Regions from separate parts of the Maritalea sp. YIW29 genome, predicted to be linked through region 2. Evidence: predicted binding sites of a transcription regulator. Region 2 holds the regulator's gene; each other region holds the start of a gene.
What was found. Region 2 encodes PhoB, which activates phosphate uptake and scavenging genes when phosphate is short. Its sites were predicted from a motif close to TGTCATNNANCTGTCAT; they were not measured.

Region 1 (10,384 bases), on a different contig from region 2:
GAAATTCTACCAAATCCAAAACAGCGACCCGATGCTGCCTATCAGTATCAGTAGCGGAACCGACCACAACAAGAGAGAATTGAATAGATACCGGGCAAGCATAGGGAACGTCCATTTTAATGACTTCCCATGTGAGTCCGTAATTCCAGCTTTGCTGAAAAGCGTACGATCAAGAATTAGCTTCTCGTAATCTAAGCTAGAATGATTTGGATAGGCTGATAGAATTTCATGGTATTCTTTTTGAAGTTCATCCGCGCCAGCGCCGCTGTCACGAATACGATCTAGGCGCAGGTAGCATTCTCTTTGTAGGACAGCGCTCTGACCGAACCTGAACCCGAATACTATTACGGAGAAAACAAGAACAAGAATAGACAGAATTATTGTGTATTTTGTGACTGGAACGTTGGCTGGAAGTTGGTCCGCGAACACTGAAATTCCAACGACGATTGTTGATAGCAGCGTAAGCGAGATGTGGGTGACAGTATCAATCTGTCTAAGCCGCTTTTCGGCTGTAATACGTGATTTTGCTGTAATCCATACTCTGTCTTTTATTTCTTTAAGTGCTTCTTGATTTTCCAACTTTACCCCCAAAAAAGTGTGTGAGCGCAAAAGTTCAAGAGCATTAATTCCTCCGAAGAAGATAGCGGTACAGATTGTAATCGCTCAGGCAAAATGCCTGTGTCTATAAGTATAACCCAAACATGAGCTGATGGCGATGTCGCCATCCCGCTCACACACATTGATAGACTGCACAATCTAACGTAATATGTCGATAGTCATTTCTGCTTTGCATTGGTTGTTTTGCAATTCAAGGACTCCTGTGCCTCTTTCTCGCCATCAGATCCATTCACCCATTGCCAAGGTGTGCGTGGCTTATGTGCAGCCAGCGCTGGATAGTTCTTTTTGTCGCGTGCTGCTGTGCGTAGCTTTTCACGCGCTTCGCGTGGATCGATTTTCAGTTCTTCGCAGATTTGCTTGAGTGTGATGATTTCAGTCATGATCGTCTCCATGTTTTGACGATCAATTGATAAGACAGCCCATCTCGCCTTGTCAGGGACAAACTCCATTTGGATCGCTGGGAAAATAAGGCCTCAGGTTGTGCAATTGTTGCCTTTCAATCTCCATTTATCGTCGCAGGCCAATGGCAAATCCCAACCCAATCGCTATGTCGGCCAGCCCTGCACTTTATCCACTGTCATAAAACATTCACGCGTTCGTCAAGAATCTGCAACTCGGCGCGAATAGTTTCCGCCCCTGAACAAAGGGGGCATTATGCTGCGCATTACCAACGTCACGAAGAAGTTCCGTAACAAATCGGCTGTCGACAATGTCAGTTTCGAAATCAAGGAACCGGCTTTTATCGGCATCATCGGAAGGTCAGGTGCGGGCAAGTCGACATTGTTGCGCACGATCAACAGGCTTACTGATGTAACAGATGGCGAAATTCATTTTGACGGCAAGTGCGTTTCTAATTTGAAGCGAGCTGAGCGACGTCGCTGGCAATCTGAATGCGCGATGATCTTTCAGCAATTCAATCTGGTGCCGCGTATGGACGTTGTTTCAAACGTCCTGCACGGCACGTTGAATGAACGCTCGACTTTGGCGTCGGTTTTCAACCTTTATCCAACTCAAGATATTCATCGGGCCGTCGAGCTTTTGGATCGGTTGGGCATTGCTGAGCATGCGCCAAAACGTGCCGACGCACTTTCTGGCGGCCAGCAACAGCGCGTCGCCATTGCGCGGGCCTTAATGCAAGACCCTAAGATCATTTTGGCGGATGAACCAATTGCCAGCCTTGACCCCATGAATGCGCAAATTGTGATGGATGCTTTGCGTCGCATACATGAGGAAGATGGCCGCCTGGTTGTTGCCAACCTGCACACGCTCGACACTGCCCGTCGCTATTGCGATCGGGTTATCGGTATGCGTGATGGTGCTGTTGTTTTTGACGGCCCGCCATCGGAGCTGACGACTTACGCCGCACGCGAAATTTACGGTGCAGGCGAAGACTTTTCTGAGGAAGCAACCTCAACACAAATCGATGCGCTTGATCGCAGCGAAGAACTGGTCGCGGCAATTGCCTGACCAAAGACATGGAGCGTGGAGTCTGCCGCGTTCATAATGGAGAAAACAATGAAATCGACTTTTACTGCAGCCCTTCTGGCTCTATCTACACTGACGACCGGTGCTGTGGCATCTGATTCAATTAGCGAATTCCGCATTGGCATTCTTGGCGGTGAAAACGCTCAAGACCGCATGAACAGCTATAGCTGTTTGCAAGGATATGCCTCAGACGAACTTGGCGTACCTGTGAAATTGTTTGCGCCTGCTGACTATAATGGCGTGATCCAAGGTTTGCTTGGTGGCACATTGGATATGGCTTGGATGGGTGCATCATCTTACGCAGCTGTTTACTTGCAAGATTCTGATGCGGTTGAGCCGGTTTTGGTAAAGATCAATCTCGACGGATCTTACGGTTACCATTCCATTGGTTTCGCCCGCAAAGATGCTGGTGTGACAGAACTTGAAGACCTTAAAGGTAAGGTGTTCGGCTTTGGCGATCCTAACTCAACAAGCGGGTACTTGATTCCATCAATCGAAATTCCACAAGCTACGGGTTCTACAATGGAATCTGGAGCGTATTTCGGCGAAGTGAAATTCACCGGTGGCCACGAGCAGACAATCGTTGCTGTGTTTAACGGCGATATTGATGGTGGCGTGACTTGGGCTGACGCACAAGGCAACTGGGAAGACGGCTACAATTCTGGCGCTTTGCGTAAAGCGGTTGATGCAGGTCTTGTGGATATGAATGAGCTTGTTCAAATCTGGAAGTCGAACGTCATTCCTGAAGGACCTGTTGTTCTACGCAAATCGCTTCCAGCAGATGTTAAAGCCAAAATGACAGCGTTGGTTGATGGTCTATATGAAAAAGATCAAGACTGTGCATACGGTGTTGCAGCAGGCGATACACTTGGTTTCGATCCGATTACGCATGATGCTTACACATCAGTGATCGAAGCACGAAAAGCCAAAATCGGCGGCTAATTCAAGACATCCAAACAACATCCAGTCGGGGCTCTTTTCGGGCCCCGACTTTTCACATCAGGAAGTGGCAAATGGTAACTCAATTTCCAAAAGGCCCCGGCACACGCAACGCCAAATCATCCAACACCCGCAACATACAGGCCAGTTATCTGGCAATGGTTCAACGCAAACGGCTGTATGGCGGAGTTGTGTTGTTGATCTTCATCATGTTGATGGTGTCCGGCTTTGTGGTCGCTGATGGCCGTAATGCAGGTGGATTTTGGGCAGGCCTAAAAAATGTAGGTGATTATCCGGCGGATGTCTTATCCGAGGCTTGGGCGCATCGTGCTGAAATACCTGGATATTTGCTCAAGTTCTTGCCCGCGTTGATTGAGACCATCAATATTGCGGCGGTTTCCACGCTGGTTGGCGTGATCGCTGGGTTTCTGTTGGCAATGCATGGCACCAGAGGACTGGCTTTCTTTCCGTGGGCCGTGCCGTTCGTGCGCCGGGCGACAGATATTATGCGGGCTATCCCTGAAATTGTTATTGCCCTTTTGCTCATCTTTGTGCTTGGCGGCGGGCCTGTGCCTGCGGTCATTGCCATTGCAATTCACACTGCTGGCGCTATTGGCAAGCTGTTCTCTGAAGTGGCGGAAAATGTGGACTTGAAGCCTGTTGAGGGTCTGAGCTCAGTTGGGGCAAACTGGTCCCAACGCATTCTTCTTGGGGTGCTGCCACAGGTGGCACCAAACTTCTTGAGTTACAGTTTGCTGCGATTTGAGATCAATATTCGCGCGTCTGCCATTCTCGGTTTTGTTGGGGCTGGCGGGCTTGGCTATGAGTTGCGCAATGCCATGTCTTGGGGGCCGGGCCTTTTCGATGAGGCGGCGGCTATTTTCATCCTGTTGTTCGCAACAATAATATTCTTTGATCAAGTCTCCAGCCGCTATCGAAATGAACTTAGCGAAGGAAAATCGGCATGATTAATGCGAGCATCAGCAGCGCACAATTCCAAGCGGTTGCGCTAATCCAACGAAAAAAACAAATTGCATTTGTTGTCCCAATAATTGCCTTGGCCTACTTAATCTATGTGGCGATTGCCTTTGATGTTGTGGGCTTGGCGGAGCGGGCGCGGTTGGACAATGCGATTACTTTCGCATCTGACAGTTGGAGCCATAAGGTTCATGTTACGAAATCTCATCGTTCTGGTGAAATTGACTATGCGATTGAAGGTGAGCGCAAAGGGCGCTATCCCGACGGTACGCGTCCCGAATGGGTCACCGGCACTAATGTTACAAAAGTCGATTTGGGCGACGGGTATGTTATCCGCCTGATGGCCGACAATGAGATGGACTTTGTCATTCCCGGCTACGGAACGTTTGAGGCGAAGTTCAATGGGCGCACCGTTGAAACCAACCTTGGGGAAGGCGCTCCAGATTGGATTAATGCCAGTGACCGCAGGGTTGCGCTAAGCACGCCAAACGGGCGCGTCACCATTACCCGGTCGAAAACAGAGATTTTTCGGTATTTCCCGGGGTGGGAATTGTTCTTTTATACCTTGGATAGTCCATATTACGGCCAGTCACTATTCAGCATTGTGTTTGGACCCCAATTGGATGAAAGCCGGAATAACATTTCAGGGGCGTGGTCTGACTTTTGGGGGAACCCGATGTGGCGACACTCAGATGTTTTGTGGGCCATTGGCGAGACAATTCTGATGGCGTTTCTTGGTACTTTTGGTGCCGCTGTCATCACACTTCCTTTGGCGTTTCTCGCTGCGAAGAAATTCACTCCATTTAATGCCCTAAGACTTGCAATGCGCCGGGTATTTGACTTCTTACGTGGCGTGGACGCTTTGATTTGGACAATCGTTCTGAGCCGTGCATTTGGCCCCGGGCCTTTAACCGGTGCCCTCGCGATTTTGATCACCGACACGGGTACGTTTGGGAAAATATTCTCTGAGGCCCTTGAAAATGTCGATGACAAGCAAATCGAAGGGGTCGCCTCGACGGGTGCCAATCCGGTGCAAGGATATCGCTTTGGTGTCATTCCACAGGTGGTGCCGGTTTTGCTTAGCCAAATCCTTTATTTCTTTGAATCAAACACCCGCAGCGCAACGATTATTGGTGCGATTACAGGTGGTGGAATTGGCTTGATGTTGACGCAGGCAATCCAGACACAAAAGGATTGGGAGGAGGTGGGTTACTACATGATCCTCATCATCCTAATGGTGATTTTCATGGATTGGGCTTCAGGACTATTGAGACGTAAATTGATCAACGGGGACGAAAGCTAATGGCCAAACTTAAACCTGATATGCCGGTCATAGGCGAAGACTGCACGATCGTTGATAGTACCTTTGGTGATTATGTTTCCATCGGGCGTGGGTCGCGCTTGAATAAAGTTGAATTGGGCGACTACTCATATTGTGATCGTTATGCGGATATTGCAAATGCGGTGATCGGCAAATTTTCCAACATCGCATCTTCAAGCCGCATTGGCGCGACTGACCATCCCATGGGGGGCGCGTCTTTACATCATTTCATGTATCGCTCAAATGAATATTGGGATGATGCCCAAGATGATGCTGCGTTTTTTGAGCACCGTGCGTCGCGCAAAGCCTATATTGGCAATGATACTTGGATCGGCCATGGCGCTATGATCAAGCCTGAAATAAAAGTTGGTCATGGGGCAATCGTTGCGGCGGGTGCGCTGGTCACGAAAGACGTACCGCCATTTATGATCGTTGCGGGGGTTCCAGCCAAACCATTGCGTGAACGCCAACCTCAAGAAATTGCTGAGCGTTTGATTGCGCTGGCGTGGTGGGATTGGGACCACCAGAAAATCAGGGCGTCGCTCAACGATTTCAGAAAGCTTTCTGCGCTTGAGTTTTTGGAAAAGTATGAGGCTTGATATGCGTTAGCTTGCGCTGTTGTTCAGCACAAGCGTAACGCGTTCGCTGGCAAACCAAGTTTGCCCAAACTCAACTGGCATCCCATCAACATCAACATTAATTGAGGTTGTGTATAATAGGGGGGCTCCTTCTTGCACGCGCAGGTGCAAAGCCTGTGTGGCATTTGCAGTTTGCGCGTTGATGCGCGTTGAGTGACGAACATAGTCGGCGACGCCACATTCTTTGAGTGCGACGGTAATTGATCCTTGTGCGGCCAGGGCATCTTCAATGTTGGGTAATCTCGTGACGGGGAAGTGGCTTTCGCTGATGGATAGCGGCACGCTGTCGGAAAAGCTGATCGCGTGACACACGCAAATGGGCTCGCCCTCTTTAACCTTTAAGCGCAACAGATCTTCTTGAGTGGCTTGCCGTGTTTCAATTGAAAGTGCTTCTCGTTTTGGTGTGTGCCCAGCGTCGATAAGGTTGCTGTGAAATCGTACGCGATGGCCGATTGGATATTCTAAGGGTTGATTGAGGACGAAATATCCCGCGCCGCGCCTGCTGTGCACCAATCCCTCGTCGACTAAATGCGACATTGCGTGACGAATTGTGTGGCGATTTACGCCAAATCTCTTCGCATATATTGCCTCGGTTGGCAGCTTTTGCCCTTCACCATATTCGCCGTTGGCGACCGACTGACGAATGGCACCGGCTATCGACTGCCAGACAGGTGTTTTTGCACTTCGTTTCATTAGCTGTCACCAAAAATTCATAAAACTAGATTTGCGGTTCACGGTGAAATCAACCATAATGTGTATAGTTGTATAGTATGAATCTCATTTGTCTAGATGGCGAAAGACACCAAATGATAGAACATGACAGAAAAGCGTGGTTAGGGCTGTTGGCGAGGGCGCCGAAGGGCCGCGTTGCCTCGCTCGTTGCGAAAACCAATCCCGCGAGCAATTTTGAATGGCTCCGCAAACCAGAAATCGGAAGCGTTATGGTGCGGGGGCGCGCTGGCGCAGTGGGTGCACCGTTTAATTTGGGCGAATTGACGGTCACCCGCTGTTCCTTGCGTCTGCCCAGCGGAGAAGTGGGGCATGGATACGTCCAGGGTCGCGACAAAGAATCCGCTCAATTTGCGGCGCTTGCTGACGCGTTGTTGCAGACGGAAGCGGCGAACGAAATCGCCCAACAAGTGCTGTCACCTTTGCAAGCCGCAGAGAATGAAAAAAAGCAGGTACGCGCGGAAAAAGCGGCTTCAACAAAGGTGGAGTTTTTCACGATTGCACGGGGAGAAGACAATTGAATTCATCATCTCTTGATGGCGGTTTTACCGATCATGCTACGCAGGCAGCATTTGCTTTTCGGGCGTTGCTTAATGTGATGGCAAAGCCGGGCGCAATCGAAGAAATTGGGGGTGCGTCTGCACCTGCGCCAATGTCCAACGCTGCGAGCACTTCGCTGCTGACTTTGTGTGATGCGGATACGCCAATCTATTTGGCAGGCAGTTACGATTGCAGAGATATAAAGGACTGGATTGCGTTTCACATCGGTGCGCCAATTTGTTCTCGCCAAGATGCCCAATATGCGATTGGCACTTGGGATAATTTGATGCCGATTGATGATTTTCCGATTGGCACTTCTGAATATCCGGACCGTTCAACAACATTGATTGTGGAGTTGGCGAACTTGGGTGCAACTGGGGCAACGCTTTCTGGTCCAGGCATTAAAGAAACCGCGAACTTCTCTCTGCCGGACAATGTTGCGCTATTTCAGTCCAACAATGCGCGGTTCCCACTTGGTGTTGATTTTATGTTCACCGCTGGCAGCAAAATCGCTGCTCTGCCCCGAAGCACGAAGGTAGTTTGACTTATGTATGTTGCTGTTAAAGGTGGTGAGCGCGCCATCGAAAATGCACATTCGTGGCTGGCCGAGGAGCGGCGCGGAGACAAGAATGTGCCAGAACTTGGTGTCGACCAAATCAAGGAGCAGATGTCGCTCGCGGTAAATCGCGTTATGGCTGAAGGCTCGCTCTATGATCCCGACCTCGCGGCGCTCGCCATCAAACAATCTAGAGGCGATTTGATCGAAGCGATTTTCCTTATTCGGGCCTATCGCACAACGCTGCCTAGGTTTGGCTATTCTGAGCCAATTGATACGCAAGCTATGGCGTGTGACCGTCGGATTTCAGCGACGTTTAAAGATCTTCCGGGTGGACAAGTTTTGGGCCCGACATTTGATTACACACACAGGCTGTTGGATTTTAAGCTTGCCGCAGATGGCGAAGTGCCTGACGCGCCGCAAAAAGAAGTTGTGCAAGAAACGGTTCCACATGTTGCTGCGTTTTTGAATAAAGAGGGTTTGATCCAGCAAGAGGCAGTTTCAAATGAAACGCCGCCAGACCTGACCCGAGAGCCGCTTGAGTTGCCTGCCGACCGGCCATTGCGGTTGCAGGCGCTAACGCGCGCCGACGAAGGATTTACATTGGGCATGGCCTATTCAAGCCAGCGCGGTTATGCGCGTAACCACGCCTTTGTTGGCGAACTTCGCATTGGTGCGGTTGCGGTTGAAATGGACATTCCAGAGCTTGGATTTGCGATTGAGATTGGCGAGATCACCGTTACGGAATGCGAAACGGTAAATCAGTTTCAGGGGTCAAAAACAGAACCGGCCCAGTTCACCAGAGGCTATGGGCTTGTGTTTGGTCAAACTGAGCGCAAGGCTATTTCCATGGCATTGGTCGATAGGGCATTGCGGTGGGAAGAGCTTGGTGAGGACAATTTAGGTGCACCAGTACAAGATGCAGAATTTGTCCTTTATCACGGTGACAATGTTCAAGCGACGGGTTTCTTGGAGCATATAAAATTGCCCCATTATGTTGACTTTCAGTCAGAGCTAGAATTGATCCGCCGGATGCGTGAAACAGCATTAGAAACTCAAATTCCGGAGGCAGCAGAATGACCGATCAAGCCTATAATTTCGCGTATTTGGATGAACAAACCAAACGTATGATCCGACGGGCATTGCTCAAAGGGCTAGCAATCCCGGGATATCAAGTGCCATTCGCAAGTCGCGAAATGCCCATGCCATATGGTTGGGGAACTGGCGGTGTCCAGGTAAGTGCGGCAACGATGACGCCTGACGATGTTTTCAAAGTGATTGATCAGGGGGCTGACGACACGACGAACGCTGTGTCCATTCGTCAGTTTTTTGAAAAAACGGCTGGTGTTGAAACAACAACCAGCACGAAGGACGCCACGCTCATTCAAACGCGCCACCGCATTCCCGAGGAAACATTGGGTGACAATCAAATTCTTGTCTATCAGGTGCCCATTCCAGAACCCTTGCGGTTCTTGGAACCGCGTGAAACCGAAACACGCAAGATGCACGCTTTGGAAGAGTACGGCCTAATGCACGTCAAACTTTATGAGGACATCTCTAAAAACGGCCGCATAGCAACGTCTTATGCGTATCCCGTAAAAGTTGAGAACCGATACGTTATGGACCCGTCGCCAATTCCAAAATTTGACAATCCAAAAATGGAAATGTCAGCCATACAATTGTTTGGTGCTGGTCGCGAACAGCGTATTTACGCATTGCCGCCCTATACGAAAGTGGTCAGCCTTGATTTTGAAGACCATCCTTTCGACCCTTCAAAGGCGCCGCACAACTGCTCAATATGTGGTGCGGACAATAGCTATTTGGACGAAGTTATCGTCAATGATGACGGGGGGCGGACATTTGTGTGCTCTGACACCGATTTTTGTGAAAAACGTGTTGAGGCGGGGCATACAGGAATGCAGTTTACAGGAGACGCAGCATGACACCTTTATTAAGCGTGGATAGCCTCTCCAAACATTATGGCAATAATATCGGATGCTCGGATGTTTCGTTTAACCTTTATCCCGGTGAAGTTATGGGGATTGTGGGCGAAAGTGGTTCTGGGAAATCAACCTTGCTCAATTGCATGGCCGGTCACATTACCCCCGAACAGGGCAAAGTGATTTTTGACACACGGGTTGAAGGCCCAAAGGACACATTGGCCATGTCGGAGCCAGAACGTCGGATGCTTTCGCGCACCGATTGGGCTTTTGTGCACCAACATGCCCGTGAAGGTTTGCGCATGAATGTGAGTGCTGGCGGTAATGTTGGCGAACGGTTGATGGCTGTTGGTGGCCGCAATTATGCAAACATTCGCAACAAAGCCGTTGATTGGCTTGGTCGCGTTGAGATTAGCGAAAACCGAATTGACGATCGCCCGAGTACATTTTCAGGTGGTATGCAACAGCGCTTGCAAATTGCTAGAAACCTTGTGACCAATCCTCGGCTTGTGTTTATGGACGAGCCAACTGGCGGGCTGGATGTGAGTGTTCAAGCGCGTCTTTTGGACCTACTTCGCGGGCTTGTGCGCGATATGGGTCTTTCAGCAATCATCGTCACACACGATTTAGCTGTTGTGCG
Region 2 (10,384 bases):
TCGCGATCTGTCGGCTTGGAAAGGGCAATCGTGCGGTTGTGCCGCGGGTTTAGGTAATTGAGATAGCGCCTGATTGAACCGCCTTTACCCGCTGCATCACGTCCCTCGAACAATATCGCGACGCGGCCGTCTCCATCCTGCAAATATGTTTGTAATTTTACGAGCTCGACTTGCAACGCCAACAAAGTCTCTTCGTAAGTCTCCCGGTTCATCTTTTTGTCGTATGGGAAATTGCCGCTTTGGAAGGCGTTTTTGTCGATTTCCTTGTCTAGCTTGGGATCATCTAGGTCAAATGCAGCAATTTCGTCGCCCATATCTAATTGTCTCTCTTAAAGATTGTCATTGTAACTGGTCGATTGTGTTCTGATTTGAACGGTGAGGTCAAACCATTGTCGTCTAAGCTTCACAATTAGCCATTACCTCCTATTGCCCTAAATATGATATGACCTTTTGTCGAACCAAAATAAAGCAATGGCAGCTATGGAAACTGATACAAATTTAACGGATGAAATTCGCCCGCCACGCGGCTGGCGCGATCGGTTTTATGCAGCGCGTTGGGTGCTTATCACCTGCATTTTGGTTTTCGCAGGTCTTTACATTACGGGTAGGTTGACCAGCATTGACGCGTTTTTGGCGTGCATGCTCATCTTTCTTGCCGCCATTGCTGTGCCGCGCCGGGCGCGTCTAATGCGTAGCGAATTGCCTGCTCAGGAAAAGATCAACATTTGGCCGGACACGTCGATTAAACGATTTGCCGATACCGTTTCTGACCCATGTATAATTGTTGATCGCCGCGCGATTTTGCGCTACCGCAACAGCGCAGCTGCGGGCGAATTCCCCGCTTCAACCGTCGGCGATCCTTTAGCATTTTCGCTGCGCAACCCGGCATTGCTCAATACTGTCGACCAAGCCATCTCCACAGATGCCCGCGTGACCGGCGAGTTTCACCAATCGGTTCCTTCTGACAATTGGTACCGGATTTCGGTGACCCCATTAGAAACAAAAAAACCCAATGTTGGCCCAACCAAACGGTCCGAGTTGCTTGTGGTCACAATCGTCAACGAGACCAATCAGCGAAAACACGATCAGATGCGCGCAGATTTTGTGGCGAATGCAAGTCACGAACTGCGTACGCCTTTGACTTCCCTCATCGGCTTTTTGGACACATTGCGCGGCCCTGCGTCAAATGACGAAGTGGCGCGCGAAAAATTCATGGGCATCATGCACGCTCAAGCCGAACGTATGTCGCGGTTGATCGATGATCTCTTGTCACTCTCAAGAATTGAGCTGCGCCAACATATGCGGCCGACCTCAGAGGTCGACATTGCTGCAATATCCCGCGAAGCGATTGAACTGTTGCAACCCCAAGCGCTAGAATCAAAAGTTGACGTCCGTTTTGAGAATCAGCTCGCACAGAATTCTGTAACCGGTGATCGCAACGAACTCATGCAGGTCATGACAAACTTGGTTGAAAACGCCATCAAATATGGTGCGACCGGTGAGGTCGTGAATGTGACTTTGAGCGAATGTACGACCAAGCCAAACCAATCCGTTATGGTTGAAGTTACCGACAAAGGCCCCGGAATCCCTGCTGAACATGTGCCACGGCTAACAGAGCGCTTCTATCGCGTGGATGCGGAAACTTCCCGCCGCAAAAAAGGCACGGGCTTGGGCCTTGCCATTGTGAAGCACATCGTTGGCCGCCACCGCGGCGAACTCCATATCGCCTCAACAGTCGGCGAGGGGACTGTCGTAAGTGTATGTCTTCCGTGACATAAAATGTCACATTGGTGATTCATTCAGAAGAGAATTCGAAATTATATCATATAATTCAGCGCGTTAACCTGTCATCTAATTGTCATTTAAATGACATAAAACAATTAGGTCGCGGTCATAATGTGCGCCCAGTCCGGTGAGCCTAATCAGCAAATATGAACAATGATTAGGTGATGCATCGGCAGATTATTTGACGTTTCGAATGTGAGCTCTGAAAGGCAGACATCATGAAATTCGCCCATTTTGCAAGCGCTGCAGCAATTCTTGTTGCAACATCACTTACAGCAACAGGTGCGCAAGCACGTGACCAAATCTCTATTGTTGGTTCGTCAACAGTATTCCCATTCGCTACAGCAGTTGCTGAGCGATTTGGCCAAACATCAGATTTCGCAACACCAGTTGTAGAATCAACTGGTTCAGGCGGTGGCTTGAAACTTTTCTGCGAAGGTGTTGGTGAAGGTACACCAGACATCACAAACGCATCTCGTCGTATTAAAAACAAAGAAATCGACAAATGTGGCGAAAACGGCGTAACGCCAGTTGAAGTCAAGGTTGGTTTTGACGGTATCGTGCTTTCAAACGCCAAATCAGGTGCATCGTTGAATGTAACACGCGAGCAAATCTTCATGGCGTTGGCGAAAAACGTTGTTGTTGATGGCGCGGTTGTTGCAAACCCATATTCAACTTGGTCAGAAATTGATCCATCTCTTCCAGCTGAGCCAATCGAAGTACTTGGCCCACCACCAACATCTGGCACACGTGATGCGTTTGTTGAGCTAGTGATGGAAAAAGCATGCCAAGAAGGCATCGAAGAAGATTCTTGCGCAGAAATCCGTGAAGATGGCGCATTCATCGACGCTGGCGAAAATGACAACTTAATCGTTCAAAAGCTTGAAGCTAACCCTTCTGCTTTCGGTATCTTCGGTTTCTCATTCCTTGATCAAAATGCAGACAAGATCAAAGGCGCGATTGTTGACGGTGTAGTGCCTACATTTGAAGCAATTGCTGATGGCGATTACCCCGTGTCACGTTCATTGTTCTTCTATGTGAAAAAAGAACATGTCGGTGTTGTTCCGGGTATCATGGAATATGTTGCTTCATTCACCAGCGAAAATGCATGGGGCGACGAAGGTTATCTTACAGAAAAAGGCCTGATCCCGCTTCCAGCAGCTGATCGTGCTAAATTCAAGGCAGATGCTGAAGGCCTAGTAGCTGCTCAAAAGATGTAAACATCTTTGAAATACCGCGCCGCCCCGGCTTTACCTGGGGCGGTGTTTATGCTCGATGAGAGTAAATTAATTGGGGAGTGCGACGTGCAAATTTGGCTAACTTTACTTGTCGTCATTATCGCTAGCGGCGGATTGTTTTACGTTGGGCGGTCCCGCGCAATCGCGGTGACAAACGGCAATGCCACGCTTTTGCATTCCAATCCAAGTTTTCACGGCGGCATGTTGCTCATTCTTGGTCTTGTGCCCGCCGCCGTAGTAACGCTTGTTTGGCTTTTCACTTCAAAATATTTTGCTGACGCCTTTGTCGCGTCCGGCTTGGGCGACGAGTTTCTGGCGTTAGGTGACCTTGAGCAAGGCGCATTTTTGCGTCGCACTTTTGGTTTCTCCCAAAGCCTAAATATTGGTGACGTTTCCAACTTGGAGCTATCGGCAATCGAGGCTTATCGCTCGTTCTATTCTGGCGCGACGCTCGTTGTTCAAATCGCGATTGCCGCCCTAGTTTTAGGTGGTGGCTATTTCGGGTGGAGTCGTATTCGCACAGAATTGCGCGCACGCCAATTTGTGGAGCGTACAGTTTCCATTGCGCTGGTGGCCGCATCTGGTGTCGCCATTCTCACAACCATCGGCATCGTATTGTCGCTGATATTTGAGAGCTTAAACTTCTTTCAAAAAGTGCCGTTCTTCGACTTCTTGTTTGGTACCCACTGGAGCCCGCAAAGCGCCTTTGAGGGTGTTGGGTCCGAAGAGACAAATAGAAATTCAGAAGTTTTCGGTGCAATCCCAATTTTCGCAGGCACGTTGCTCATCACATCCATCGCGATCTTGGTGGCGGCGCCCATTGGTTTGATGTCCGCGATCTACCTTTCTGATTATGCGAGCCCACGGGTCCGGGCATTTGCAAAACCAATGCTGGAAATCTTGGCTGGTATTCCAACCGTTGTGTACGGGTTTTTCGCGGCCCTTACCGTTGCACCGTTCCTTCGCCAGTCTGGCGCATCCATTGGACTATCGGTTTCATCCGAAAGCGCGCTGGCGGCAGGCCTTGTAATGGGCATAATGATTATTCCATTTGTTTCGTCTCTGTCTGACGATGTGATCAACGCTGTTCCACAAAGTTTGCGAGATGGTTCGGCCGGTCTTGGCGCAACAAAGTCAGAAACCATTCGCCGCGTAATCTTACCCGCAGCATTGCCGGGCATCGTTTCTGCTTTGATGCTCGCGATTTCGCGTGCGGTTGGCGAAACAATGATTGTGGTGATGGCTGCAGGCCTTTCAGCAAATCTAACGGCGAACCCCTTAGAGGCGGTGACGACAGTTACTGTTCAGATCGTAACATTGTTGGTCGGCGATCAGGAGTTCGACAGCGCGAAAACACTTGCAGCCTTTGCGCTGGGGCTTGTGTTGTTCTGCGTGACATTGATGCTAAATGTTATCGCCTTGCGCGTGATCCAGAAATATCGAGAACAATATGACTGATTTGACCGCCAGCACAGTGAAACAAGTCGCGTCTGTTCACACGTCACAAGAAGCACGTGCCCGCTTGGCAAAGCGCTATCGCACTGAAGGCAATTTCAAATGGATTGGGCGCGCAGCAATCGGCGTTTCCGTCGCATTTTTGCTTCTGCTTTTGTCTTCCGTCGTTTCCCAAGGCCTGCCAGCATTTACATTTAATTTTGTAAACTTGCCATTTGAGGTCAATGCGGAGCGATTGGGCACAGACGGTTCTGATCCGAAGGCTTTGAAAAAAGCAGATTATGACAGCATCATCCGGGATGCGATCCGCGCTGAGTTCCCTGAAGTAAAATCGCGCGGCGGCAAACGAGCACTGGGCGGCCTTTTGTCCTCCGGTTCTTCGGTCTATTTGCGCCAACAAGTGTTGGACGATCCTTCAGTAATCGGCACAGACCAAAAACTCGAAGTACCAATTTCAGATTTTGCGGACCTTTATCTCAAAGGCCAGATCACGGACAGTACCTACATGGATGGTACGTTTGATCTGAAGGTCCAAACTTTGGATGACGGATATCGCTTGGTTGCAGATGGCCCTGTTTTTGTTGGGTTGCTTGAAGCCGCGAAGGAAGAACTCGCTGCTGTTGCTGCCTCTTTGCGTGGTGAGCAGGCCGGCGCATTGCGCTCACAAGGCAAACTTGAGGGTGAGATCACCGTGCTCAAGGAACGCATTCCGACAACTGGTGACCTATCGGTCAAAGAGCGGTTGGAAAAAACCCTTACGAAAACCGAGAAACAGTTGAGCGCGCTATTGTTGCGCATCGAAAAACTGCAGGTCCAAGCTGACGAGTTGGATCAACGGGTCGCCAATAAAGGTTTGGGTGAAACCCTCACCGAAAACATGCCCTCTGGGTTGGTCTATCTGACAAACGGCGTTTTAAAGCTAACATCCATTACCTCGAACACAGCGACAGCGACGGCGTATCTTCCGATCCAAGTAGACCTCACCGAAGTGGCCAAAGGCGATTGGAAATTGCGGGTCTTGGATGTTGTTGAATCCAACCGAAAATTCTCAGACCAAGAAATTGTTTGGACTGACAAATTGGTTGATCGCAGCTATGTGCGATCTGGGTTCAACTCAATCTTCTTTACACGCGGGGCAAGCCGCGAACCGGAAATGGCGGGCGTATTGGGCGCGGTAATTGGCTCCGCATTGACCCTCATCATCACATTGGCCCTTTCGTTTCCACTCGGTGTTGCTGCAGCGATCTACCTCGAAGAATTTGCGCCTAAAAATCGCTGGACCACCTTGATTGAAGTGAACATCAACAATTTGGCGGCGGTACCCTCAATCGTATTTGGTTTGCTTGGCCTCGCTGTGTTCCTAAATTATTTTCATCTGGATCGCTCCGCGCCCTATGTTGGTGGCATGGTGTTGGCGCTTATGACATTGCCCACAATCATCATCGCTTCACGGGCAGCATTGCGTGCAGTGCCTCCATCCATTCGCGAAGCTGCGTTGGGCATTGGCGCTTCTCGATTGCAAACTGTAACCCATCATGTGCTGCCGCTGGCAATGCCCGGCATTCTGACAGGTACCATTATTGGCATGGCCCAAGCGTTGGGCGAAACAGCACCGCTATTGATGATCGGCATGGTTGCCTTTGTGGTGGATGTACCCCAAGCATTTAGCGACCCAGCAACTGTTTTGCCTGTGCAAATTTTCATGTGGGCAGATTTTCCTGAACCGGCTTTCCAACAACGTACATCTGCAGCCATTATGGTGCTGCTCGCGTTTTTGATTGCCATGAACGCCATTGCAGTTGTGCTGCGTAAACGATTTGAGCGCCGCTGGTAGTCCCAGTGCTTGCTCTCAATATTAGAGGTTCGAAATGAGTGTAGCGACCGATATCTTGCAGCCAAATGTGCAAACGGGCGACGAGACCATCAAAATGAGCGGCAGAAAAGTCTGTGTTCACTATGCTGAAAAACAGGCGCTTTTTGACGTGGATTTGGACATTGTTGCCAATCAGGTGATCTCCCTAATCGGGCCATCTGGTTGCGGCAAGTCAACATTTTTGCGCTGCCTAAATCGCATGAATGACACGATCGATATTTGTAAAGTCTCCGGCCAGATCAATCTGGAGGGCCAAGATATTTATGACAAATCGATTGATGTGGTAGAGTTGCGGGCGCGGGTTGGAATGGTTTTTCAAAAACCAAACCCATTCCCGAAATCGATTTATGAAAACGTGGCCTATGGCCCGCGTATTCATGGCATGACCCGCTCAAAAGACGAGCTTGACGAATTAGTGACATCCTCACTTCGTCGCGCGGGTCTGTGGGAAGAAGTGAAAGACCGCCTTGATCAACCTGGCACTGGCCTTTCCGGTGGTCAGCAGCAGCGGCTTTGCATCGCGCGTGCAATCGCAACAAAGCCAGAGGTTCTATTGATGGACGAACCTTGTTCAGCGCTTGATCCAATCGCGACTGCGATTATCGAGGAGCTAATTGACGAGCTGCGTGAAAAATTTACAATCGTAATTGTGACCCACTCGATGCAGCAAGCAGCTCGGGTCAGTCAAAAAACAGCATTTTTCCACCTCGGTAAATTGATCGAGGAAGGCCCGACAGAGCAGATTTTTACAAATCCGCATCATAAGAAAACCCAAGATTATATTACGGGTCGGATCGGGTAATTTAACGGCGAAAGGGCAACAAAATGGCCAACGCATCGAACGAACATATTGTATCTTCCTACGAAGAAGAACTAACAGAACTGACCCGTGCAATCTCAGAAATGGGTGGCATGGTGGAAGTCGCGATTACCGACGCCACCCAAGCGCTGATCCGGGTCGACCATGACTTGGCGAAACAAACATCAAAGGGCGACCGCGCCGTTGATGACATGCAACGCTATATCGACGAGAAGGCGGTTTCAATGATCGCGCGTCGCCAGCCCATGGCCGCTGATTTGCGCCATATCGTATCTGCCATCCACGTTGCAACTGATTTAGAGCGTGTTGGGGACATTGCGAAAAACCTAGCGCGACGCGTCAAACATATCGACAGTCAACGCATTTCCAAGCAGCTTTATAGCGGCATTCGGCATATGTCAGATCTAACTTTGAGCCAGATTAAACTTTCAATCGATAGCTTTACGACACGTGACGCCGAGATTGCTTTGGATGTATGCCGCCGCGACGATGAAGTTGATGCACTATACGTCTCGCTGTTCCGTGAATTTTTGACCTACATGATGGAAGACCCGCGCAATATTACCGACTGCGCCCACCTTCTATTCTGCGCCAAAAATTTGGAGCGAGCTGGTGACCACGCGACCAACATTGCTGAGGCTGCCTATTATCTAAAAACAGGCGAGAACCTTTATTACGACGTTGAATCGGGCAAGGTGCAGCTAACCTAAAATCGCTGCCATCTTCCTTACATTCACTTCTATCTTAAATGGAATTTCCGTTATGGCTCCGTTCATTTTGATTGTCGAAGACGAGGCTGATCTTGCTGTTATGCTTCGCTATAATTTGGAAGCCGAAGGCTATCGCGTAGCTGCCGTTGAAAGTGGCGACGAGGCGACTTTGCAACTTCAAGAAGAGTTACCCGATTTAATCCTTTTGGATTGGATGTTGCCCGGATTGTCTGGCATTGAGCTTTGCCGACGTTGGCGCTCACGTGAAGAAACATCACGTGTGCCCATCATCATGATGACGGCCCGTGGTGAAGAAGAAGAGCGGGTTCGCGGCCTAGCAACAGGTGCCGACGATTATGTTGTAAAGCCATTTTCCGTGCCTGAACTTGTTGCCCGCGTCAAAGCGCACCTACGCCGCGCCAACCCAACCCTAATGGCCAACAGTTTAAAGTCTGGCGATATTGAACTCGACCGCGAAACCCACCGTGTGCGCCGATTGGGCAAAGAAGTTCACCTTGGTCCCACCGAATACCGCCTTCTGGAATATCTAATGCAAAGCCCGGGACGCGTTTATAGCCGCGAGCAATTGCTAGATGGCGTTTGGGGGCACGATGTCTATGTCGACGAGCGTACCGTCGACGTACATGTTGGACGTTTGCGCAAAGCGATCAATCGCGGAAAGTCAAAAGACCCCATCCGCACCGTTCGCGGTGCCGGCTATGCCTTCGACGAGAAATTCGCTTCGTCCGCATAAATTTTAGTTTCCACGGTCGCTTTATAGCAAAACCAATTAATGATTTTGGCAGCAAGTTAGAAGAGCGTATATTTGTAGCTAGACTTTGTGCCACCCGGTAACGCGATCTCTAGTTCCGACTTCGGAATTGACGCCATCGGGTCTTAAACACTTCAGTCGAAGTCACCAGGCAAGGGTGAAAATAGCAACGCCATCTGCCAATAGGTTGCGTCATTTGGCAGTGAATCGCCCAAGGCCAGCTTTAAGTTTCCCCAATACTTGGATTAGCCCCTCTAGTTCCACTTCTGAAAGTTTGGTGTCCTCAATCATACAGCTTGTGATTGAGGCACTTTTTCTTTTTAATTCCTTTCCGGCATTAGTAAGCGAAACGACAACTTGTCGTTCATCTTGCTTGTTGCGTATGCGGCTGATGTATCCTCGTTTTTCTAACCGTTTAAGAAGTGGCGTCAATGTGCTGGTTTCCATCGCGAGCGCTGACGCTATATCAGTCACGATTCTACCATCTTTTTCCCAAAGCAAAACGAGCGTAATATATTGTGGGTAGGTCAGATCCAAGGGCGCAAGGTGCTGCTTGTAAGACCGATTGACGACATGCCATGTGGAATAAATCGCATGACAAAACATATCATTTGCGCCTTTTGGGCGTTTTGGCTCGTTCACTAAAATGCTCATCGTAATTTACATCGTGTACGATATTATCGTTTGACAATCACTTTCAAGTATTATTTATATCGTGCGCGATATAAATATGGAAAGAGGAGCTAAACGTGAGCTGGTTATCATCACTAAAAACGAATACACCCGAAGAAGGTTATGAATTGGCGATCAAACTGTCACGGATGGCAGTCAAAAAAACACAACCCGACGACGACGCACGAAATCGCATGCGCCCAGATTATGCAAATAGCGCTGACAGTCTTACTCAGGTGTCTCTTGTCGTTGCTACAAATTTCCAAACAGTTTCAGCGGCCAACAACTATTGGCGTACCTAAAACAATCGTGGTCGACCAATCATTCAAACCCAAAACCTACATTGGTGGCTTTACACTGACTAAAAGCTAGCAAAGTCCATGCAGGAAAAACCACCAATCTATGCAAATGATTTTTAAGTTAGATCATAAGCGCTTTGCTGACGAGTGCGTCTTTATCAACATAGTTTGAAACATCGACGCCGTTGTCTAGAAGGGCTTCTCTCAGTTCGTTCTCGGTCAACGCCTCCACGTCACTTTGGGACATTTTTAGGAAGTTCACCTTCCGCTTGAAGGCAGGGTTTGTCTCTCCGAAAAAGCTTTGATTTGAGAATTTGAATTCCTCAGCATATTTGGTCATGAAGTGAGTAAGAAACGTGTTGATGCTTAACCTGACGCGCGGGTCATCGGTCATTTGATCGCTTGAGCCATTTAGCGCGTCCAGCATGAGCTGCGACCAGCGTTGAGCCCCTTTGTCATTCATCAATTGCATGGCGTTGTGGGTGTGATGAAAATTTAGGCGAAACTCCGCACCATGATAATATGGGCCGCCGCCCATCACATCGATCCACATGGCAGCTTGGGTGTTGACATGATGGTTGATGCCACCCACGCGGGCAAAAACAGACGTAAACCAGTCTTCATCCGCAAACACACGTTCATAAAAATTTGTGACAATGTCTACGATTGCGTCTTGGCCCAACACCGAAAATAGTTGCCAAAATTGGATGGGTTTTGACGCATCCGCGGATGCGTTTAACGACACAATTTGCGCAATGCG
Region 3 (10,384 bases), on a different contig from region 2:
GTATTCAATTCTGATGGTAATCTATTGGGCATCGGCAAATGTTTCCATTGGTGCATTGTTTATCGCCGGTTAGGTGCCCGGCATCACACTTTGGCTCCCACAAGTCATAGTTCCCGATCTTGTAGGGCGGTAAATGTCACCGCGCCAGAATTTCGTTTTTGGTGCGGTGACATCTTCATTGGCTTGGATGCGATACATCAAAGGCAGGTGACGCACAATTTGCACCACGGATAAACGCGTCACATTTCTCGACAAACTGATCACGCCTTTCTCAAATTTCGGCCGCACGTCACATAAATGTTGCGTGCAACCGATATGATTAATTCATCCGAATGAATTTGAGAAATCAGATGACCTCCAAATGGATGATAATTCGAAATGCGCTTGATGCGGATATTGCAACTGGCGTCTTAAAGCCGGGTGAGCGATTGCCGACCGAGCCGCAGCTAGTGGCGAGATTTGATGCGGGTCGCCATTCTGTACGGCGCGCGCTGGCGGCGTTGGCGCTTGAAGGTAAAGTCAGAACCCATCAGGGCAGCGGTACCTATGTCGAAACGCGTGAACTCATTAAATACGTCATTGGCCGCCGCACAAGGTTCCGCCAAAACCTGATTGAGCAAGGACTTGCTCCGGGTGGCAAATTGCTGGGCCATTGTGTTGTTGACGCCTCTGAAAAGATCGCAAATGCGCTGAACATCAAGCCCGGCGCGTCAGTCTATTGCCTTGAGCGTTTAAAGACCGCGGACGGCATCCCCGTAGCCTTCGTCACCGCTTATAAGCCGGTCGAATTATTTCCAGACTTTGTCAATAAGCGTGCTCAGTTTCGCTCCTTAACGGACACTTATAAGAGCTACGGCATTCAAGATTATGTCCGCACTGACACTTCAATTTACACAAGGCAGGCGCGGGCAAATGAAGCCAATGCGCTTGAACAACATCGGCAGATGCCCGTGATGGTCGTGAGCGCTACAGACGCCACATTGGACGGCGTGCCGATCAACCACTCGCAAGTCGCGTGGGCAGGCGCACGGGTGAAATTCACATTTAAAGCAGACGTAAACGAAAATACCTTGGAGTCCTAGAATGGCCGAAAAACAGACACGCCATGCCGCGATATTGAACATATTGGCCCGTGCTGAAGCCAGCGCATTGAAAAGCCTAGCAGAAGAGTTGCTTGCGCAAATTGGCGAGGTGGAGGTCATTCAAAATCGCACTGGCCTTGTCATGTTGCCCATGCAAGACACGGTGGTTGGGACATCGTTTCACCTCGGCGAAGTATTGGTCAGCGAAGCCCACATCAAAGCGCACAATGTTGATGGTTATGGCATGCGTACTGGGCGTGATCTGGAAGCCTCAATGGCGATGGCCGTTATCGATGTGGCTTGGCAAGCAGGACTAGGCGTTGATCGCATAGATGCCTTTGCTGATCGACAAACATCAGACCTTGCTCAAATTGACGATGATCAGATGCGGGCCGTCGAAGCGACGCGCGTGAATATGGAGACATTCTAACATGGCCGTGCCGATTAGAAATGATGAGGAAGTCATCGCCAATGCGGCTTTTGACGCGTTATTGAAAGCAATGTCGCGGCCTGGCGAGGCGTTTGAAATTCCCCAAACCGGGGTTTCAAGCATCATCTTGGCTTTATTGGATCGTGAATGCACTGCATTCACCGCAAACGCCGCTCTTAGCTCTAATATTTTGGAAACGGGGGCTCATTTAGTGCCCGCTGAAAGGGCTGAATATGTCTTTTGCGATGCGGTGGATGCGGCGCAGATCATCCCAAAGCTGATGTTAGGTTCTGACCTTTATCCAGATGATGGCGCGACATTGATTGTGAATGTTAGCGGCGAAGATGGTCTTCCATTGTCCCTTTCAGGACCGGGTATTTTGGGAAAAACAAACATTAGCGATTGGCGGTTAGGACAAACGGTTTGGCACCTGCGGGCACAGCAAATCCGATACCCGATGGGTTTTGACATGGTCATCATTTACAAAAATCAAATCGTGGCGCTGCCGCGTTCAACACAAATTGAGGTGGGTTAGATGGCCTATGTTGCAACGCGTGGCGGCGAGCGCGCAATCGAGCAATCCGAGCGTTTGTTCCGCGAGGAAATTGGAGACTTAACGCTCGAAAAAGTTTCAAAAATACGTGATGCATTGCCCTATCTCGTGGATCGCCTGATGGGCGAAGCATCACTTTATGATCGCGATGTTGCAGCGCTTGCGCTGGCGCAGGCAGGCGGCGAATTGCACGAGGCTGTTTTGCTGTTGCGGGCTTGGCGCACAACGCAACCAAGAATTGCTATAGCTGCTCCTGTTACCCAAAGCGGTACACATGTGGTGCGCCGCATATCCGCAGCGTTTAAAGATATTCCGGGTGGTCAGTTGCTTGGCCCATCACTTGACTATTCACACCGGCTGCTTGCCACCCAAGTTCTCACCGGGGAAACTGTTCAACCCATGCCAGTTGAGCGAGCAGAAAAGCCAGCGCCCAGACACCAGCCCAGCGTGAGCACTTGGCTCGCGGATCAGCAGTTGGTGGCGCAAAGCGACTTGGATGAAACCCCAATTGAAGACATTCCCGATCTAACACGCGAGCCTTTGCTGTTTCCGGCAAAGCGCGCCCATCGCTTGCAAAGTCTGGCGAGGGCAGACACAGGCGGCGTGCTTGCTTTGGGATATTCCGCCATGCGCGGATATGGACAAGCGCACCCAACAGTAAGCGAGTTGAGACTGTCCGAAGCAGAAATTGAAGTGGAACACCCCTCGGGCACCAAATTCAGCGCAGGCCGTGTCAAAATCAGCCAAGCGGAGGTCGTCTCTAAGGCCAAAAGCGGCAAGTTGGAGCGCGGATTTTCAGCGACATTTGGGTGGAACGAAGTCAAATGCATCTCTGCTGCGACATTGGATCTGAATGCGGATGGGGCGGAGAAGAACTCAGCGGTTGAGGAAGAATTCTTCCTTTATCACACAGAAGGCGTGGAAAGCTCTGGTTTCTGTATTCATTTCAAACTGCCGCACTACGTGACGTTCCAATCTAGCCTTGATGCGATGCGGGACGCGAACAAGAAAAACAGCGTGCCCAAAATGGAGGCAGCAGAATGAAACTCAAATCACTCAGTAAAGCGTGGGAGCCGCTTAGTTACGGCTTTCTAGATGCATCCGCAAAGCGCGAAATTCGGCGTAAAATGCTAAAGGCCGTGGCCGTGCCAGGCTGTCAAATGCCCTATGCCAGCCGAGAGGTGCCAATGGCGCGCGGTTGGGGCACAGGCGGGTTGCAGATTTCCCTGACCCTGTTAAATCCCAAATCGGTGGTCAAAGTCATCGACCAAGGGGCAGATGACAGCGTGAATGCCGCCTCAATTCGCAAGTTCCTCACAACGGTGACCGATGCGAACTCGACATGGGACACGCTTGAAGCAAACCTCATTCAATCTCGCCACCGTATACCCGAAGAAAAGTTAACCCGCGATCAGGTGCTTGTTTTGCAGGTGCCAAACCCGGAACCCCTGCGGTCTGTAGAACCAAACATGTCGATTGCCAGGCAAATGCATGCGGACGCAAACTATAGCCGGATGTGGTTGCAGCTTTACGAGCAAATTGTACGCTCCGGACGGGTAATGCAGGGGGCGAGTTATCCCTCAATGGTCAATAATCGACACGTTATGACCCCTTCGCCGATTCCGCGGTGGGACGTGCCAAAATTGAATATGGCGGACAATCTCACCATTCTTTCAGCAGGCCGTGAAAAGCGTATTTTTGCCGTGCCGCCATACACCAAGGTCGAGCCGCTGGTGTTTTCAGATGTGCCATACAAAGTTGAAGACCATCATGATTTTGTGTGCGAACGCTCAAGGTTGCGCGGCTTCTTTATGAATGAAATTCCAAATGATGATGGATCGTCGTCGTTCGAAGTATCTGACAGCAATCTGGGCATCAAAAATTTAGACGCGAAGAGCGGCGAACCTAACAAAATTGGGGACACATGGTATAAAGAAGGGCAGTGGCAATCATGAAAAACGCGAACCAAAATGCGCTAAATGCACCCTTATTTGTTGCGGACGACCCCGTGCTAACCATGCAAAACATCTCCAAGCGCTATGGTGATGTGGTGGCGGTCGACCATGTCGGGGTTGAAGTATATCGTGGCGAAGTGTTGGGCATTGTGGGCGAAAGTGGGTCCGGCAAGTCAACGCTTTTACGCATGATGAATTTACAAGAGCAACCTGATATAGGCGACTATCAACTCGACATAAGAAAAGACGTGACGAACCTGTTTGAACTTGATCGATTTGCCCAGTTGCAAATCCGGTCGCGTCATATTGGGATCGTTTATCAAAACCCGCATCAAGGGTTGCTGATGAAACATTCAAGCTCTGGCAATGTGGCCGAGCGTTTGCTGATCGCGGGCGAACGTCGTTTTGCGGTGCTTCGGGAAAAGGCACAAGATGCTTTAGCTTCAAGTGAGTTCCCGCTGAGCCGCATGGATGCGCCGCCGATCGAATTGTCCGGTGGGATGCAACAGCGGGTGCAGCTTGCAAAAGCCATCGCGCTAGAACCCGAACTATTATTGCTGGATGAACCTACAACCGGTTTGGACGTTTCTGTGCAGGCTTTGGTGCTCGACACGTTAAAAAAGCTTCAGCAACAACGCAAAATTACCATGGTCATCGTCAGCCACGATCTTGGTGTTATTCGCACCATGGCGGATCGGGTGATTGTGATGAAGTCGGGACAAATTGTGGAGCAGGGCCTTGTTGATCAGGTCTTCCAAGATCCCCAACATCCCTATACCCAGCAACTGGTTCACGCAAAACTCTAGGCCATCATGACACAACCGATTTTAACAATTAGAGGGCTCGAAAAGAGCTTTCAAATGCACCATTTTGATCATCAACTTCATGCCTTTTCCGGCTTGAATCTCAGTCTTGATCCAGGTGAATTTGTGCTGCTAAAAGGGGCAAATGGTGTTGGTAAATCCACCATGCTGCGCACCATTTATCGGACATATTTGCCCGTTGAAGGTGAGATGATGTTTTCTTCACAGCGGGGACAAATAGATTTGGCCCGCGCAGCAGATGTCGACATTGTGCTTTTGCGGGCCGAAGAAATTGGGTTCGTGACCCAGTTTTTGGTGGCACGCCCCCGTGTTGCGGCAGAAGAAATTGTCGCAGAGCCACTCATTCAAAATGGTATGTCCCAACAAGAGGCAATTATTGAAGCACGCCATTGGCTGAAAATTTTTGGCGTGAAAGAAAAATTATGGCGTGCTTACCCAACTACATTTTCTGGCGGTGAGCAGCAGAAGGTGAATTTGGCGCGGGCCCTTATTTTGCCGCGTCGTTTGTTGTTGTTGGACGAACCAACCGCGTCCCTGGATGCGGGTGCCCGTGCAGCACTGACCAACCGGTTGGCGGAATTGAAATCAAGTGGTGTTGCCATGATTGGTGTTTTTCACCATCCCGGCGATGTGGCTGAATTGGTCGACCGTGAAGTTGAATTACGCGTCGCAATAGAAGAACAAAAAATGGAGCCGGCAAATGTGGCTGTCTGATCTAAGAATTGTCAAACGTGACCACGTCATCGAGCGTGGGTCGGTTCGAATTGAAAACGGCCTGATCGCTGAAATCCGTGATGAACCAGTTTCTGGTGGTGTTGCCGGCGACGGGCTAACCTTAATGCCCGGTTTTGTCGATATGCATGGAGATATGATTGAACGCGAATTGGAGCCGAGACCACGGGTCAACATGCCCCCCGAAATTGCGTTTCGGGAACTCGACCGGAGGCTAGCTGGCTCAGGCGTAACCACTGCTTATGCCGCCGTTTCTTTTACCGCCGGTGCCGCAGGGGGCGAATTGCGCTCATTTGAACATACCGGCAATGTCATACGGCAGCTTCATGCGCTGCGTAAAAACTTACATGTTGATCATCGCATCCACGCCCGTTTTGACATTACGTTTGATAATTCATTGGCGGTAATTCGTGACCTCATCCAAGACGATACACTTGATTTGGTATCGCTGATGGATCATACGCCAGGCCAAGGCCAATATCGGGATATTGAACGCCATGTGAACAATGTGGCGCATATGCGCGGCATATCAGTTGAAGAAGCACAGGTGGCCGTCAAAAAGAAAATCCAAGACCGCAGTAAGCCCGCTGAGGTCCTTTCAACGACCCTGAATGAAATCTCGAAATTGTGCCATGCTAACAATGTAACTTTGGCCAGCCATGATGATGATAGTGTTGAAAAAGTATCGCTCATGCACGCCTTGGGCGTCGCGATTTCTGAGTTTCCAGTTGATATGGTCGCGGCAAAAGAAGCCCATGCAAAAGGGTTGGCTAACGCAATGGGGGCACCCAATGCGTTACGTGGGCAGTCCTATTCCGGCAACTTGTCTGCGCGCGGTGCCCACCAGGCTGGTGTGCTTGATATTCTTGCGTCTGACTACCATCCCAGTTCAATTTTGCCTGCCATTCTTATTCTGGCACAATCCGACCCGGACGGGTTGGCAGGGGCCGTGCGCTTGGCAACAGCAAACCCGGCAAAGGCGTTAGGTTTGAATGATCGTGGACAAATTGAAGTGGGTAAGCGGGCTGACCTTGTCATCGCGCAAACCGGATCCATGGGGCATGTCGTCACCAGCATGCGGGACGGTCAGGTAATTTATTCTGATGGTCTAATTCAATTGGGACGGGCTGCATAAACCTACATCGAACGAATAGATGAAATTCGTTCGATGTTTTGACATAAGTTTTACAATTCTGCGCAGCTAGCGTCATCTACGCTTGATATCACTTCCTCAACTCATTCGGACGAGCTGTCTGAACTAAATTGGAGGAAGTCATGAGCACTTTGAAAATAAGCGGACTATCCAAACATTTTGGATCAACTATAGCGGTTAGTGACGCCAATCTAGAGATCGGGCGCGGCGAATTTGTTGGTGTTATTGGCCGGTCCGGTGCTGGAAAATCGACACTATTGCGCCTGATCAATCGACTAATTGAGCCCACAACCGGTTCTATATTTTTCGATGGTGAAGACATCACCCAATTAAAAGGCAAGCAGTTGCGCCAATGGCGCAAAAACTGTGCCATGATTTTTCAACAATTCAATCTCGTTGATCGTCTAGATGTCATCACTAATGTGCTTGTCGGCCGCATTGCTGAACACGGTATATTGTCTTCTACAGCCATGCGTTTTTCTGACGAAGAACGCGCCATGGCCGCCAAAGCTTTGGACAGGTTGGACATGATCCCTTTTGCTCTGCAACGGGCGGGAACCCTTTCTGGTGGTCAGCAGCAACGGGTCGCGATTGCACGGGCGTTGGTGCAAAATCCACGCATTATGCTGGCGGACGAACCGATTGCCTCACTTGATCCGGGCAATGCTACCCGTGTGATGGAAGCATTGCGCACCATCAATAATCAAGATGGCCTGACGGTTCTGGTCAATTTGCACACGCTTGATACTGCCCGTGAATATTGCAGCCGTGTCATCGCCATGCGCGAAGGTCAAATCATGTTTGACGGACCAGCCTTTGAACTAACAGACCTTGTCGTGCGTGATATTTATGGTGCCGAAGGGCTCGAAGATTTCAACGAAGCGGTCACCTCCACATCCGTGGGCAAACCAACCAAGGTCGCCGCTTAAACCTATCCCCCCAAACAAAATATCTCACCTAGGAGAACCTAAAATGAAGTTGCTAACAAGCACAGCGCTATTGGCGCTAATGATTTCGCCTGCTTTTGCGAACGGTTGGAAAGAAGACTATCAAGTCGTCAAATTTGGCATTCTTTCTGGTGAAAATGAGCAAGATCGATTGGAGCGAAATGAGCCATTGCGGGTCTATTTGGAAGACAAGCTAGGCATCAAAGTCGAGATTTTCACGGCCGGCAATTATGATGGTGTTATCCAAGCGATTTCAGCTGATCAAATTGAAATTGCGCGTTTTGGATCGTCATCCTATGCAGCGGCATTTACGGCAACAAATGGCAATATTGTGCCAACGCTGACCACCAAAAAACAGGACGGAACAACAGGCTATTACTCAATCGTTGTGTCTCGTTGCGATAGCGGTATCAAAAATCTTGATGACGCGAAGGGCAAAGTACATGCCTTCGCGGACCCAGACTCAACTTCCGGCTATGCAGTGCCATACTACAATATGGTCAATCGTGAAGGCTTTAAGCCCGAAGATCATTTTGGCACCGTGACTTTTTCTGGTTCGCATGAAGCCGGTGTACAGGGCGTCGTGAATGGCACGTTTGATACCGCCTCAACCTACCAAAACAATGATGCAAGTGGTGTTTATCAGCGCATGATCGCCAAAGGCATGATCGAAGATAACCAAGTGTGCAAAGTCTGGGAAAGCCCTGAAATCACGTCGGGCCCTTGGACATTCCGCGCTAACTTGCCTCAAGACATGATCGAAGATGTTTCTGCAGCAATTCAAGCTTTCCCGCAGGCTGACCCAGAAGGTTACAAAATCTATTCTGACTGGAACGAAGAAGATGCAAATCCATCAGTTGGATTTCACCCAGTAGATCACGAGCGCTATCAATGGATCGTTGATATGCGTCAGTGGATCAAGGAACAGCGCCGCAAGGGCTAATCGCAATAACAAAACCGGGACGGGGCAATTAGCGCCGTCCCTTTTGCTATAGGATGAAGAAATTGGCTGTTCAGTCCGTAATTTCCAACGACATCACATCATCAAACAAAATCGATGAATTCGAACGCAAGTATGAAATAGATCGTCGGCAATCCCGGATTTACTGGACCGTCGGCCTATTGATATTTTTTCTGGTCTTTTATGTCACTGCATGGGTGGGTGATTTTTTCAAAGTCACGCAGGTCTCGCTGCCAGACGGTTCGCGTGAATGGATGTGGATTATTGCGGCCGGCATTCCACGACTAGGCGAATATTTATCGCTGACCTTGCCTTCCTTACAATTTGAAACGCTTGGCGCTGATCTTGCCAACTGGTTTTGGCGTTGGCCCATTTGGCTGAGCTTGCTGTTTGAAACAATTTTGATCGCGTTCATGGCAACGGCACTTGGTGTTTTTGGCGGGTTTGTCCTTTCATTTCCGGCCGCAAAAAACTTAACACCCAACAAATATGTATTCTGGGCAAGTCGTCGATATTTAGAAATTGCACGCACCGTTCCTGAACTGGTGTGGGCGCTGATTTTTGTATTTTGTTTTTCGGTTGGGCCAATGGCCGGGGTGTTGGCGATTGGTCTTCACGCCACCGGATCGCTGGGCAAACTATATGCCGAGGTCAACGAGAATATCGATATGCGCCCGCTAGAGGGCGTCAAAGCATCGGGCGGAAGTTGGTTTGATCAAATACGGTATGGGGCGGTCCCTCAAATCATGCCCAACATCATCAGCTACACTTTGCTGCGATTTGAGATCAATGTCCGTGCCTCCTCCATCATCGGATATGTTGGAGCTGGTGGACTTGGCCAGGAATTTCGCACAGCCATGAGCTTCCAAGAATATACAGACCTGTCTGCACTATTCGTCATCATCTTCTTCACCGTAATGATCATCGATTATCTCTCAGAAAAACTACGGCACCGCATAATTGGCATGGGAGAACGAACATGAACGTGACACAAAAAGATATAGAGCACTACCGCTCAACGTCTCCCCAACTGTTTAAAGAACCGCTCACTGTGCGCCTTCAGCGTACCAGTGTATGGGCGGCGATCATCATCCTACTTATCTACTGTTTGGTGGTTTTTGACTTTTCTCCTATCCGCATTTTTACCGGAATGGAGCGCTTTGGACGCGTAATGGGTTTCATGTTTCCGCCCTATATATGGTCGAGTTGGGCTGAATTCGCGCCTATCGCTGAAGGTCTTTTGGAAACCTTGGCGATTGCCTTTTTGGGCACCGTTCTGGGTGCGGTCGTTGCATTTCCATTGTCTTTTTTAGGCGCGAAGAACATCAACAAAATTCCGTTTTTGCGCCACACGGCCCGTCGCGGGTTTGACATTGTGCGTGCCTTTGAAACGTTGATTTTGGCCCTGATTTTCATTCGCGCCTTCGGTCTTGGACCGCTGGCAGGCATTTTGGCAATGGCCGTTTCCGAAATTGGTACATTCGCAAAATTGTTCTCAGAAGCGATTGAAAACACATCGGAAAAACCAGTTGATGGGATCAAGGCATCAGGTGGCTCTCGTTTCCAGTCCATTCGCTTCGGGATCATGCCGCAGGTTAGCCCGGTCATTATTTCGATCCTGTTGTATAACTTTGAATCCAACGTCCGCTCCGGCACAATATTGGGTATCGTTGGTGCGGGCGGCATCGGATTTTTGCTGTCAGATCGCATCTCCGCCTATAAGTGGGGCGAGGCGTGGTCGATCATC

Region 1: the regulator PhoB is predicted to act here: its motif matches at 6,677-6,693, upstream of phnF (phosphonate metabolism transcriptional regulator PhnF).
Region 3: the regulator PhoB is predicted to act here: its motif matches at 6,782-6,798, upstream of phnC (phosphonate ABC transporter ATP-binding protein).

Annotation. Positions count from the first base shown of each region.
Region 1 covers NZ_JBXVVF010000002.1:1,221,213-1,231,596, forward strand. The annotation lists gene AC2D8L_RS15320 (SLATT domain-containing protein) at 7-579, opposite strand; gene AC2D8L_RS15325 (hypothetical protein) at 777-998, opposite strand; gene phnC (phosphonate ABC transporter ATP-binding protein) at 1,273-2,085, shown strand; gene phnD (phosphonate ABC transporter substrate-binding protein) at 2,134-3,045, shown strand; gene phnE (phosphonate ABC transporter, permease protein PhnE) at 3,117-4,010, shown strand; gene phnE (phosphonate ABC transporter, permease protein PhnE) at 4,007-5,323, shown strand; gene AC2D8L_RS15350 (LbetaH domain-containing protein) at 5,323-5,940, shown strand; gene phnF (phosphonate metabolism transcriptional regulator PhnF) at 5,947-6,672, opposite strand; gene phnG (phosphonate C-P lyase system protein PhnG) at 6,786-7,229, shown strand; gene phnH (phosphonate C-P lyase system protein PhnH) at 7,226-7,792, shown strand; gene AC2D8L_RS15370 (carbon-phosphorus lyase complex subunit) at 7,796-8,884, shown strand; gene AC2D8L_RS15375 (alpha-D-ribose 1-methylphosphonate 5-phosphate C-P-lyase PhnJ) at 8,881-9,747, shown strand; gene phnK (phosphonate C-P lyase system protein PhnK) at 9,744-10,384, shown strand, end outside.
Region 2 covers NZ_JBXVVF010000003.1:44,847-55,230, forward strand. The annotation lists gene ppk2 (polyphosphate kinase 2) at 1-314, opposite strand, end outside; gene AC2D8L_RS15725 (sensor histidine kinase) at 481-1,773, shown strand; gene AC2D8L_RS15730 (PstS family phosphate ABC transporter substrate-binding protein) at 2,004-3,005, shown strand; gene pstC (phosphate ABC transporter permease subunit PstC) at 3,090-4,481, shown strand; gene pstA (phosphate ABC transporter permease PstA) at 4,474-6,312, shown strand; gene pstB (phosphate ABC transporter ATP-binding protein PstB) at 6,347-7,153, shown strand; gene phoU (phosphate signaling complex protein PhoU) at 7,177-7,881, shown strand; gene phoB (phosphate regulon transcriptional regulator PhoB) at 7,934-8,635, shown strand; gene AC2D8L_RS15760 (MarR family winged helix-turn-helix transcriptional regulator) at 8,846-9,307, opposite strand; gene AC2D8L_RS15765 (hexameric tyrosine-coordinated heme protein) at 9,403-9,627, shown strand; gene AC2D8L_RS15770 (globin domain-containing protein) at 9,746-10,384, opposite strand, start outside.
Region 3 covers NZ_JBXVVF010000002.1:157,562-167,945, reverse strand. The annotation lists gene phnF (phosphonate metabolism transcriptional regulator PhnF) at 351-1,082, shown strand; gene AC2D8L_RS09920 (phosphonate C-P lyase system protein PhnG) at 1,084-1,512, shown strand; gene phnH (phosphonate C-P lyase system protein PhnH) at 1,514-2,047, shown strand; gene AC2D8L_RS09910 (carbon-phosphorus lyase complex subunit PhnI) at 2,048-3,109, shown strand; gene AC2D8L_RS09905 (alpha-D-ribose 1-methylphosphonate 5-phosphate C-P-lyase PhnJ) at 3,106-4,020, shown strand; gene AC2D8L_RS09900 (ATP-binding cassette domain-containing protein) at 4,017-4,826, shown strand; gene AC2D8L_RS09895 (ATP-binding cassette domain-containing protein) at 4,881-5,558, shown strand; gene AC2D8L_RS09890 (alpha-D-ribose 1-methylphosphonate 5-triphosphate diphosphatase) at 5,545-6,711, shown strand; gene phnC (phosphonate ABC transporter ATP-binding protein) at 6,852-7,658, shown strand; gene phnD (phosphonate ABC transporter substrate-binding protein) at 7,702-8,619, shown strand; gene phnE (phosphonate ABC transporter, permease protein PhnE) at 8,682-9,620, shown strand; gene phnE (phosphonate ABC transporter, permease protein PhnE) at 9,617-10,384, shown strand, end outside.